DNA from 2 places in the Pedococcus soli genome. Region 2 is predicted to be linked to the other one. Evidence: predicted binding sites of a transcription regulator. Region 2 holds the regulator's gene; the other holds the start of a gene.
What was found. Region 2 encodes LexA, which represses DNA repair genes until DNA is damaged. Its sites were predicted from a motif close to TCGAACANNTGTTCGA; they were not measured.
Positions count from the first base shown of each region.

Region 1: a site for LexA is predicted at 2,159-2,174, ahead of ACYVKF_RS04510 (DUF222 domain-containing protein). Genes of this name have one in related genera too.

Region 1 is NZ_BAAGSF010000003.1:313,059-318,667, reverse strand. It holds gene ACYVKF_RS04520 (multifunctional oxoglutarate decarboxylase/oxoglutarate dehydrogenase thiamine pyrophosphate-binding subunit/dihydrolipoyllysine-residue succinyltransferase subunit) at 1-705, shown strand, start outside; gene ACYVKF_RS04515 (HNH endonuclease signature motif containing protein) at 810-1,475, opposite strand; gene ACYVKF_RS04510 (DUF222 domain-containing protein) at 1,544-2,146, opposite strand; gene ACYVKF_RS04505 (DUF6104 family protein) at 2,250-2,429, shown strand; gene ACYVKF_RS04500 (GDSL-type esterase/lipase family protein) at 2,475-3,125, shown strand; gene ACYVKF_RS04495 (zinc-binding dehydrogenase) at 3,232-4,203, opposite strand; gene rfbD (dTDP-4-dehydrorhamnose reductase) at 4,300-5,163, opposite strand; gene rfbB (dTDP-glucose 4,6-dehydratase) at 5,163-5,609, opposite strand, start outside.
Region 2 is NZ_BAAGSF010000006.1:980,664-986,272, reverse strand. It holds gene ACYVKF_RS19880 (FdhF/YdeP family oxidoreductase) at 1-1,661, opposite strand, end outside; gene lexA (transcriptional repressor LexA) at 1,946-2,671, opposite strand; gene ACYVKF_RS19870 (LysM peptidoglycan-binding domain-containing protein) at 2,921-3,319, shown strand; gene ACYVKF_RS19865 (CHAP domain-containing protein) at 3,384-4,475, opposite strand; gene ACYVKF_RS19860 (winged helix DNA-binding domain-containing protein) at 4,628-5,609, opposite strand, start outside.

The DNA.
Region 1 (5,609 bases), on a different contig from region 2:
ATCTCCTCCTCGGAGCAGAAGTGGGGCCAGCGCTCGTCCGTCGTGCTGCTGCTCCCCCACGGCTACGAGGGCCAGGGACCGGACCACTCCTCCGCCCGCATCGAGCGCTTCCTGCAGATGTGCGCCGAGGACAACATGACGGTCGCCTACCCGTCGACCCCGGCCAGCTACTTCCACCTGCTGCGCCGTCAGGCCTACGCCCGTCCGCGTCGTCCGCTCATCGTCTTCACCCCGAAGTCGATGCTGCGCCTCAAGGCCGCGAGCAGCATGCCGGAGGACTTCACCACCGGCACGTTCCGTCCGGTCCTGCCCGACCGCCGCGAGCTCGACGCCGCAGCCGTGACCCGGGTCCTGCTGGCGAGCGGCAAGGTCGTCTACGACCTCGAGGCTGCCCGCGACAAGGCCGACGACGGCACGACGGCGATCGTCCGGGTCGAGCAGCTCGCCCCGCTGCCCGCCAAGGAGATCGCCGCCGAGCTGGCCAAGTACCCGAACGCCGACGTCGTCTGGGTCCAGGACGAGCCGCGCAACCAGGGCGCGTGGCCCTTCATGGCGCTCAACCTGCCGCAGGCCCTCGCCGACCTCGGCGAGCAGCGTGCGCTGCAGATCGTCTCGCGCAAGGCCTCGGCCTCGCCCGCGACCGGCTCGAGCAAGCGCCACGCCGAGCAGCAGAACGAGCTGATCACCTCGGCCCTGCGCCAGTGACCCGTCGCTGCTCCTGACCACCGGGCAGCGACCCGCACGCACGACGTATGCCGCGTGGCCCCGACGACCTCGGGCCGCGCGGCATACGCATGTCCCCGCTGCACCTAGGGGCGCTTGACGAACGTGACGCGTTTTCGAGGACCCTCTCGGGCGACGCTGTGGTGGTAGGACGCGTCGTGAATGCGCCGATGGTGGTAACCGCACAAGGGAACGGCCTTGTGCAGGTCGGTCGAGCCACCCCATGCCCACGCATCCTCGTGGTGCTGCTCGGTCCAGGCGTAGGGCCGGTCACAGCCATCGGCCGCGCAGCTGTCGTACGTCAGGGCCAACGCCACCCGTTGAGCTTCGCTGAAGAAGCGCTGGCCGCGGCCGAGGTCGAGCACCTGCGACTGCCCGCCGAGGACTGCGGGGACCAGGCCCGCACCGCAGGCCAGTCGCCGAGCCTCCGAGGCGGACACGTCGTGCCCGGTGTCGAGGTGGGCGGCGCCGAGCCCCGCAGCCAGCCGCTCGTGGTCGAGGGTGACGAGGACCGTGGCGTTGACCTTGCCGGTCAGGTGGTCGGTGGGCAGGTGCTCGAGAAGCTCGACGAAGGCGTGTCCGTACTTCTGGGACCAGTCCAGCCCCTCGGCCCGGAACCTCGCCCACGTCGCCTCCGCCACCCGCGCGTCGCTCAGGTCGGAGCCGCACTCGGCCGCCCTGGCCCGGGCGTCCTGCGCCGCTCGCTGGGCGAACCGACGGGGTGATGCGATCTGCTGGATGACCTTCTTCAAGATCTGCCCGGCGAGGGTGGGAACCGTGAAGTGACCCGTGATGGTCCCGTCGCGGTTGTCGTGCAGCGTCAGTTTGGTGGCGGCCAGCGCTTGCTCCTCCTCGGCGCGCAGGACGGCCTCTTCGTGCGCGTCGACCTCGGCCTGACTGCGCTGCGCCGACGCCAGCGCCCGGCGGGCCGATTGCGCAACGCGACCGGGTCGACCCGACGGGCGACGGCCACCAGGGATCGCTCGATGGAGGCACGCTCCGCGTCGTCGACCCCGGCCGGCAGCTGGTGCGCCGTGCGGGCGATCACGTGGGCGTGCTCCGTCGACAGCCGTCCCTCGGCCAGCGCGGCTCGGGTCGCCCGCAGTCCCTCGCCGAGGGCGGTCGCGAGCCGTACTTCCTTGGCCGCAGTCGCACCGTCCGTACGGGACCTGGGCGCCAGCCAGGCCGCGGTCCCGGTCATCCCCGAGTCCGAGGCGAGATCGGCCCGGTCGACGGCGGCGACGAGGTCGAGCTTCAGCGCCTGCAAGCGAGTCACCGCCCGGTCGACGTCATCGATGAGGACCGAGGCCGCCTGTCCCGAGAGGTCCGCGGCGCGCTCGCACCGGTCCAGCACCGCGTGCACCTGGCGCACTCCATCGGCCACCGCCACGGGCGGTGAAGGATGCAGGGCTGCGATGGCCATGAACCATTGTATTCGAACATGTGTTCGAACGTCAACCCTCTCACAGCTGCCACGTCCGCGTGGCCTCGTCAGCGGCAGGCGTGCACCCCGTTAACCTTGCAGCGTGTACTTCACGGATCGCGGAATCGAGGAGCTCGCCACCCGGCGGGGAGAGGAAGAGGTCTCGTTCGACTGGCTCGCGGAGCAGCTGCGGACGTTCGTCGACCTCAACCCCGAGTTCGAGACCCCCGTCGAGCGGCTGGCCACCTGGCTGGCCCGGCTCGACGACGATGACGACGAGTGACGTCGGTGGCCGCTGGTCACCGAAGACGATGATGAGGACTGACGCGTGAGTGACCCCACCTTCACCCCGAGCGCTGAGTTCCAGGTGGCCGACGACGGGCCCCGTGACGTCGGTCTGGTCTTCCTCGGTGCCTCCCTCGTCGCGGGAGTCGGCGACCCCAAGGGCCAGGGCTGGGTCTCGCGCGTCGTGGGCCGCACCCACCACCCGGACCTGTCCCTCACCGCCTACAACCTCGGGGTTCGCGGTGACACCACGGCCGACCTGCTCGCCCGGTGGCAGGCCGAGTGCGCCCCGCGGTGGGCGGGGCGTCAGGAGAAGCGGCTCGTCGTCTCGGTGGGCGCCAACGACGCGGCCTCGGGGGTGACGCTGGCGCGGCACCGGCTCAACCTCGCCAACATCCTCGACGATGCCGCGAGCAGTGGGATCGGGACCTTCGTGGTCGGCCCGCCGCCCTCGGACGACGATGACCTCAACACCAAGCTCGACGTGCTCGTCGAGGCGCAGGCCGACGTCTGCTCCCGTCGTGGCGTGCAGTTCGTCGACTGCTTCAGCCCCCTGCTCGGTCACGAGCAGTGGCGCACGGACCTGGCCGCCAGCCGGGTGCCGCACCACCCCGGACAAGCCGGCTACGGGCTGATCGCCTGGCTGGTGCTGCACAACGGCTGGTACGACTGGCTGCAGATCTCCCCCAGCTGATCGCCCGGGCTCGGCCCCGGCTTGGCCCAGCCCCCGGTCGCCGCGACGACGAAGGCTCCCCGCGCAGTGCGCAGGGAGCCTTCCGCGTCCGCAGACCGCGCGGCGGTCAGCTCACGGTGAAGACGACCTTGCCGAACACGTCACCGCCCGCCATGGTGGCGAACCCGTCGCGCGCCTGCTCCAGCGGCATCACCGAGTCGACGACGGGTTCGATCCCCTTGTGGGTCACGAACGCCGCGAGCCGCTCGAGCTCCGACCGCGTCCCCATCGTCGAACCGAGGACCCGGAGCTGCTTGAAGAAGATCTTGGTGAGCTCCGCCTTGGCCGGGGCGTCGCCGGAGGTGGCACCGCTGATGACGATGGCGCCACCGGGGTTCAGGGAGTTGACCGAGTGCGACCAGGTGGCGGCACCGACGGTCTCCATGACGGCGTCGACGCGCTCGGGCAGCCGCTCCCCGCTGGCGAACGCCCGGTCGGCCCCGATGTCGAGGGCCCGCTTGCCCTTGGCCTCGTCGCGGGTGGTCACCCACATCCGGTAGCCCGCGGCCTCGCCGAGCTGGACGAGTGCGGTCGCGACACCGCCGCCCGCGCCCTGGACGAGGACGGTGGCGCCCGGGGCGAGCCCGGCCTGGGTGAAGAGCATCCGGTAGGCCGTGAGCCAGGCCGTCGACAGGCAGGCCGCGTGCTCCCACGACAGGCCCTCGGGCTTGGGCACGAGGTTGCCGGTGGGCACCGCGACCTGCTGCGCCAGGGTGCCGTCGTGCAGCTCGGAGAGCAGCGTGCGGCGCGGGTCGAGCGTCTCGTCGCCGCGCCAGCCGTCGCTCGGGACGACCGCGTGGACGATCACCTCGTTGCCGTCGGGGTCCACGCCGGCGCCGTCGCAGCCGAGGATCATCGGCAGCCGGTCGGCCGGCAGACCCACCCCGCGCAGCGACCAGACGTCGTGGTGGTTGAGTCCGGCCGTCCTGAGGCTGACGGTCGTCCAGCCCTCGCGGGCCTGCGGTTCGGGACGTTCCCCGACCTCGAGGCCGGACAGCGGGTCGTCGGCGGACTGGCGGGCAGCGTAGACAGCGAGCATGCCCTCGACCCTAACGGCGGCACGGCGCCATCGCCCGGGAGTGTGGCCCTCGTCGCGAAGGTGACCGACGCCGGGTCGGGCGGGGTCGCGAGAGGGTCAGACCTGCTCGACGACGTCCGGCAGGGCCTGCGCCAGGCTCTCGCGCCAGTCCGGCAGCGGCGCGAGGCGCGCCATCCGCCATGCGTCGTGTCCCAGGACGCTGTACGCGGGCCGCGGTGCGGGCAGGGGGAACGCATCGCTCGTCGTGGGCTGCACCCGCTCCGGGTCGAGCCCGAGCAGCCGGAAGATCTCGCGGGTGAAGCCGTACTTGGTCGTCTCCCCCTGACTGGTCGCGTGCCAGATCCCGAACGGCGCCTCGTCCTCGACGAGGCCGAGGATCGCCCGGGCGACGTCCATCGTCCACGTCGGCTGGCCGCGCTGGTCGTCGACGACCGAGAGGGTGTCGTGGGACCCGGCGAGCCGGGCCATGGTCTTGACGAAGTTGGGTCCGCCGCCGCCGTACAGCCACGCGGTCCGGACGATCCAGGCCCGCGGGCAGTGCGCCTGCACGGCCCACTCACCGGCGGCCTTGGTCCGCCCGTACGCCGACAGCGGCGCGAGGGCTGCGTCCTCGGCATACGGCTCGTCTGCGTCGCCGGCGAACACGTAGTCGGTCGAGACGTGCACGAGGCGGGCACCGGTCTCCCGGCACGCGGAGGCCACGTTGGAGGCCCCGATCGCGTTGACCGCGAACGCCTGGGCCTCGTGCGACTCGGCGTCGTCGACGGCGGTGTATGCCGCGCAGTTCACGACCACGTCGTGGCCGCGGACCGCGTCGCGGACGGCATCGGGGTCGGTGACGTCGAGGTCCTTGCGCTCCAGCGCCGTCACGTCGTCGTCGGGCACCCCGGCGAGCGCCAGCACGACTTGCACGTCGAGGCCGAGCATCCCCCCGGAACCGGTGACCAGCCAGCGGGTCATCAGCGGCCGAGCCGCTCGTAGCGTGCCTCGGCGACCACCTTCGCCGTCCGCCACCAGTCCTGGTTCTCCTGGTACCACGCGATCGTGTCGGCGAGGCCGGAGCGCACATCGGGGTGCGCGGGGACCCAGTCGGTCTCGGTGCGCAGCTTCGTCGCGTCGATGGCGTACCGCAGGTCGTGTCCGGGGCGGTCGGGCACGTGGTCGAACCAGTCGGCCGGCTTGCCCATGAGCTCGAGGATCAGTCCGATGATGTCGCGGTTGTTCATCTCACCGTCGGCCCCGATGAGGTAGGTCTCGCCGAGACGGCCCTGCTCGATGATCGTGATCACGGCGTCGTTGTGGTCGTCGACGTGGATCCAGTCGCGGACGTTGAGCCCGTCGCCGTAGAGCTTGGGCCTGACGCCGTCGATGATCCCCGTGATCTGGCGCGGGATGAGCTTCTCCGG
Region 2 (5,609 bases):
ACCTCGGACTTGAGCTGGGGGCTGGCCGGCTCCAGCGGGCCGCGCGACGCGTGCACCGAGCACGTGGAGTCCTCGACCGAGATCCACTGGGCCCCGCTGGCCTGGATGTCCTTCTCGGTGCGGCCCTTGGTGGGCAGGATCAGGGCGGTCTCGCCGCAGACGAGGTGGGAGCGGTTGATCTTGGTGGACACCTGCACGGTCATGCGGACCTTGCGCATCGCGGGGATCGCGATGTCGGTGTCCGACACGGCCTGCACGAAGTTGCCGCCGAGCCCCATGAAGAAGTGGACCTTGCCGTCGCGCATGCCACGCAGGGAGTCCACGACGTCGAGGCCGTGCTCACGCGGCGGGTCGAAGCCGAACTCCTTCTGGAGCGCGTCGAGGAACGTCGCCGGGGGCCGCTCCCAGATGCCCATGGTGCGGTCGCCCTGGACGTTCGAGTGGCCGCGGACGGGAAGGAGGCCCGCCCCCTCACGGCCGATGTTGCCCTGTGCGAGGGCGAGGTTGACGACCTCCTTGATGGTGGCGACCCCGTTGCGGTGCTGGGTCAGGCCCATCGCCCAGCAGTAGACCGTCCGGGTCGACCCGCGCAGCATCTCGGCAGCCTGGGTGATGAGCTCACGGGACAGCCCGGTGACCTCGACGACCTGGTCCCAGTCGACGGCGCGGACGTGGTCGCGCCACTGCTCGAACCCCGTCGAGTGGGTGGCGATGAACTCGTGGTCGAGCGCGTCCCACTCGACGAGCAGCGACCCGATCGCCTGGAACAGCGCGAGGTCGCCGTTGACCTTCACCGGCAGGTGCAGGTCGGCCATCGCCGTGCCGTGGCCGACGACGCCCTTGGGCTTCTGCGGGTTCTTGAACCGCACGAGCCCTGCCTCGCGCAGCGGGTTGATCGAGATGATCTTGGCGCCGTTCGCCTTGGCGATCTCGAGGGCGGACAGCATTCGCGGGTGGTTCGTGCCGGGGTTCTGGCCGGCGATGACGATGACCGAGGCCGTGTGCACGTCGTCGAGGGTGACGCTGGCCTTGCCGATGCCGATGGACTCCTGCAGCGCGATGCTCGTGGACTCGTGGCACATGTTCGAGCAGTCCGGCAGGTTGTTGGTGCCGAACGCGCGGACGAACAGCTGGTACGCGAACGCCGACTCGTTGGAGGCGCGGCCCGAGGTGTAGAAGGTCGCCTCGTCCGGACTCGCGAGCGAGCGCAGCTCGGCGCCGATGAGGTCGAACGCCTCGTCCCACTCGATCGGCTCGTAGTGCGTCCCGCCCGGACGCTTGACCATCGGGTGGGTGATGCGGCCCTGCTGGCCGAGCCAGTGCTCGGTGTGGGCGTCGAGCTCGGCGATGCTGTGCTGGGCGAAGAACTCGGGGGTGGCCCGGTCGCGGGTGGCCTCCTCGGCGACCGCCTTGGCACCGTTCTCGCAGAACTCGGCCGTGTGCCGGTGACCGGGATCGGGGTCCGGCCAGGCGCAGCTCATGCAGTCGAAGCCCTCGGCCTGGTTGAGCTTGAGGAGCGTCTGGGCCGTCCGCTTGAGGCCCATGTGGTCGATGGAGCGCTTCATCGACACCGCCACCGCCGTCGGACCGGCGGCGTGGTCCTCCTGGCCCTTGACCACCAGGTCGGCCTCGGAGTAGTCGCTCTCGTCGTGCTTGCCCATGCGTGAACCTCGTTCTCCGGGTGCCTGGCGTTGCCGGGCGCGTGCCGCGCGGGCCCCGGTCCGGAACCTGCGCCTTCACCCCGAACGTACCCAGTCCCACCCGAACCATGCGCGCCCGGGATGCCCGATCCCCGGTGACCACCCGTGTGCCGCCGCGGGGGTCGGTCCACGGCGGCACACGGGGGAGCTGGGGGAGGGCGGCCGGGGCGCGGCCTCGGTAGCGCTCGGCAGGGCTCGGTAGAGCTCAGTCGGCCCGGACTCGGCTGGGTGGGTCCGGGCGCGGCTCAGACTCGGCGCAGGACCGCCGTGACCTTGCCGAGGATCGTGGCGTGGTCGCCGTCGATCGGCTCGAACGCGTCGTTGTGCGGCATGAGCCAGACCTTGCCGTCCTTGCGCTTGAACGTCTTGACGGTCGCCTCGTTGTCGAGCATCGCCGCGACGATGTCGCCGTTGTCGGCGGTCGGCTGCTGGCGCACGACCACCCAGTCGCCGTCGCAGATGGCGGCGTCGATCATCGACTCGCCGACGACCTGGAGCAGGAAGAGCTGCCCCTCGCCCACGATCTGCCGGGGCAGCGGGAAGACGTCCTCGACGGTCTCCTCGGCGAGGATCGGCACACCGGCGGCGATCCGGCCGAGCACCGGGACGTACGACGCCTCGGGACGCCGGTCGTTCATCCCCGTCTCGTCGAACACCGCCGTCTCGTCCTCGACGCTCGCCCCACCGCGGTAGCCGCGCATGTCGGCCGTCGAGTCGGGGGAGACGACCTCGATCGCGCGAGGGCGGTTGGGGTCGCGGCGCAGGAAGCCCTTGCGCTCCAGGGTGGACAGCTGGTGGGCCACCGAGCTGGGGGAGGTGAGACCGACGGCCTCACCGATCTCGCGCAGGCTCGGGGGGTACCCGCGGCGGTCCACCGAGTTGCGGATCACCTCGAGGACCCGGCGCTGGCGGACGGTCAGACCGTCACCCCGATCGCGGTCGGGGAGCTCCTTGACGTTGTCCTCGCTCATGCCGTTTCCTCGTTTCCGCAGGTCAGGTGGCGTATGCCGCCGTGCTCAGTGCTGTGACGGGTGGGACTGTCAGTGGCCTCTGGTGTGCTGTGAGGCATGAACACAGCGTATGGCGTTCGAACGTCAGTGCCAAACATGTGTTCGAGGCGTGTCTTGAGAAGTTCGAACATGCGTGCTAGAAATCAGCCTAGAGGAACTTCGTACAACCGTTCGAAGGGCTTCGGCCACCTGACCACCACGGAGGACCAGATGAGTGCAGCAGTTGCTTGGGACGTCGCCCCCGCCCCCGTGCGGATGCCCGTTCGGCCCGTGCGCCCGCAGCTCGTCTCGGTGCCCACCGGTGAGGACGTCGTCATCCGTCCGGCGGCGCCGTTGCGGCTGACCCGCGCCGGCCGCCTGGCGATCACCGTGTCCGTGGCCATCACGGCGGTGGTCCTCGCGATCAGCCTGCTCTCGGGGGGCGCGTCCGCAGCGGTCATCGACCACTCGACGACGGTCCAGTCCGGTCAGACCCTCTCCGAGGTCGCGTCGGCCCAGCTGCCGCAGCTGCCGGTCACCGAGGCCGTCGCCCGCATCCAGGTCGCCAACGACCTGACGGGGTCCAACGTCCACGCCGGGCAGACGCTGCTCATCCCGGCCGCCGGCTGAGCGAGGTCACCCCACCCATCACCCGGCATCGGGCGGCGCGGAGAGATCTCCGTGTGAGGGGCGCTCAGGGTTTCGGCGTGATCTTCGGTAGGGCCTTCACGGCCTTGATGTGTCGGTACTTCAACGCCCCGGTGGTGGTGGCGCGGCTGAGGGCGACGTGGTCGACGAGGACCGGTTCACTCAGCTCGGCGATCGGCATCGAGGTCGAGTAGTAGGCGATCCCGCCCCTCATCCGGTACACGACGCCCTTGGTCGTCCGGAGCATCGTCGTGTCGGCAGGCACCGCTCGCAGGCGGTTGTAGGCGCCGCCGTCACCGGCCCGGTCGATGGCCACCTGGTCGACGATCGTCGTGGCCTTGCTTCCGCCGACGTTCGCCCATGCCGAGACGTGGATCGGGGCGCCGCCGGCCATCCGGTAGATCTCCGCCCGCTGCGCGCCCTTGATGAACGTCCCGTCGGGGATGGTGGCCGGCAGGGTGGCGAGGGCGCTGGCCGAGACGGCCATCGTGGCCTTGGCACCGCCGAATGCTGCCCACGTGCTCACGTAGACCGGTGTGGTCCCGACCAGCCGGTAGATCTGCCCGTTCTCCCGGACCTTGAGGAAGCTCCCGGATGCCGGTGGCTGGTAGGGCTGGTCCTTGAAGTGCAGGAAGTTGCTGGGCCAGTTCGCGTCGCCGCGCGGGATGGTCATCCGGGAGGAGTAGCCAGTCCAGGCCGAGTCCGACACGACGATGTAGGAGCTCGTGACCTCTTCCACGTACCCCACGTGGCCGTTGCCGGGCGCGTAGTGGCTGCCGTAGTTCCACTGGGCGATCGCCCCGGTCTTGGCCGTCTGGTCGACCTTGATGCCGCGGTTGCGGGCGCTGGTGGCCCAGCTGCCGCCGCTGCCCATGGCGCTCTGCTGCTTCACCCCGTTCTTCATCAGCCGGTAGGCCGCATAGTTCACGCAGTTGTTCCCACTGGAGTTCACCGGGTACCCCCACACCGACTTCCCGGCGTACCCCGAGAACGAGATGCAGGCGATGGAGTTGGCCTTGCACTCGCGGGAGAGGGTCGCGGCTGAGGCCGGTGGCGCGGTGACCGCGAGTCCGGCCAGGACGACGAGGGCAAGGGTGCCGACGCGGGCGAGGAGGGGGGACAGTCGGGAACGCAGCATGACTTCCTGGGGGTGGGGGACAGGACAGCGCCAGGAGACGCGCATCGCCCCGCCGCGAGGGGTGGCGGCGGACAACCTGTTCAGGCTGGACCGACGGTGTCCGGTTTGTCAGGCAGATCCGGTAAGTCCAACCGTGTAATTCGCCTCCGGTCTCAGATCCCCGTGAGCTCGAGCCCTTTCCCGAGGAACTCGGCCAGCCGCAGTGCCGCGGCACGCACCGCCTGTCGGCCCCTGGCGTCGACGCTGGGGGCCAACCGGATGTCGACCTCGACGACGTCTGCCCGGACGGTGCGCTTCCAGGAGCCGACGTTGGTCTGGTCGAGGACGACCGTGGCCCAGAACGGGTCAGGGTGCTCGGCCAACGGGTGGTCCGTCGCCACCGGGAAGTTCACGGCCGGGTAGCTGAGCACCACCTCGTCGTAGACCGGGAAGAGGTGTGCCGCGGGGGCGGCCGGGCTGCGGCGCGGCACGACGGCAGGGTCGAACCAGTGCGGTGTCCCGTCGACGTCCACCACGTCCAGGTCGTCGCCCAGGTCGGCCAGCGCGGCCCTGGTCCCCGCGACGGTGAGCGACGACCACCGGGTGAAGTCCCTGATGCCGGCCGGTCCGTGCCCGCTGAAGAACCGGCGCACGAGCTCGCGGTGCGCGTCGTCGTGGTCGAGGTGCGTGGCCGGTGGCACGACGTCGTCGACCAGCGCGTACGAGTGGTGCACCCCCTTGACCGGTCCGGAGCACACCAGCCCCCGCAGCTCGGCGACCATGATCAGGTGTCCGAGCTGTTCGCCCGGCCTGATCGGTGATCGCCTCTCCACGAACAGCTCGCCGAGCTCGGGGCGGGTGCGGAACTGCCTGTCCTGCAACAGCTCAGCCAGCAGGGTGAGTCCGCCGTCGAGCCGCCGCGGGTCGTCGAGCCCGAGCTGCCGGTGCCGACCGGCGCTGGCGGCGAGGACCCGGGGAGAGGTCAGCGCGAGGATCCAGCGCAGGTCCTCGCGGGCGACGAAGTGCCACGTCGGCCGCAGGACGTGGGTGCGCACGAAGGTGCCGGCATCGAGCTCGCGGCGCACCGTGGCATACGTGCTCCTGCGGGTGCGCAGGCCCAGGGAGAAGAAGGCGTGGTCACGCTCCTGGCTCTGC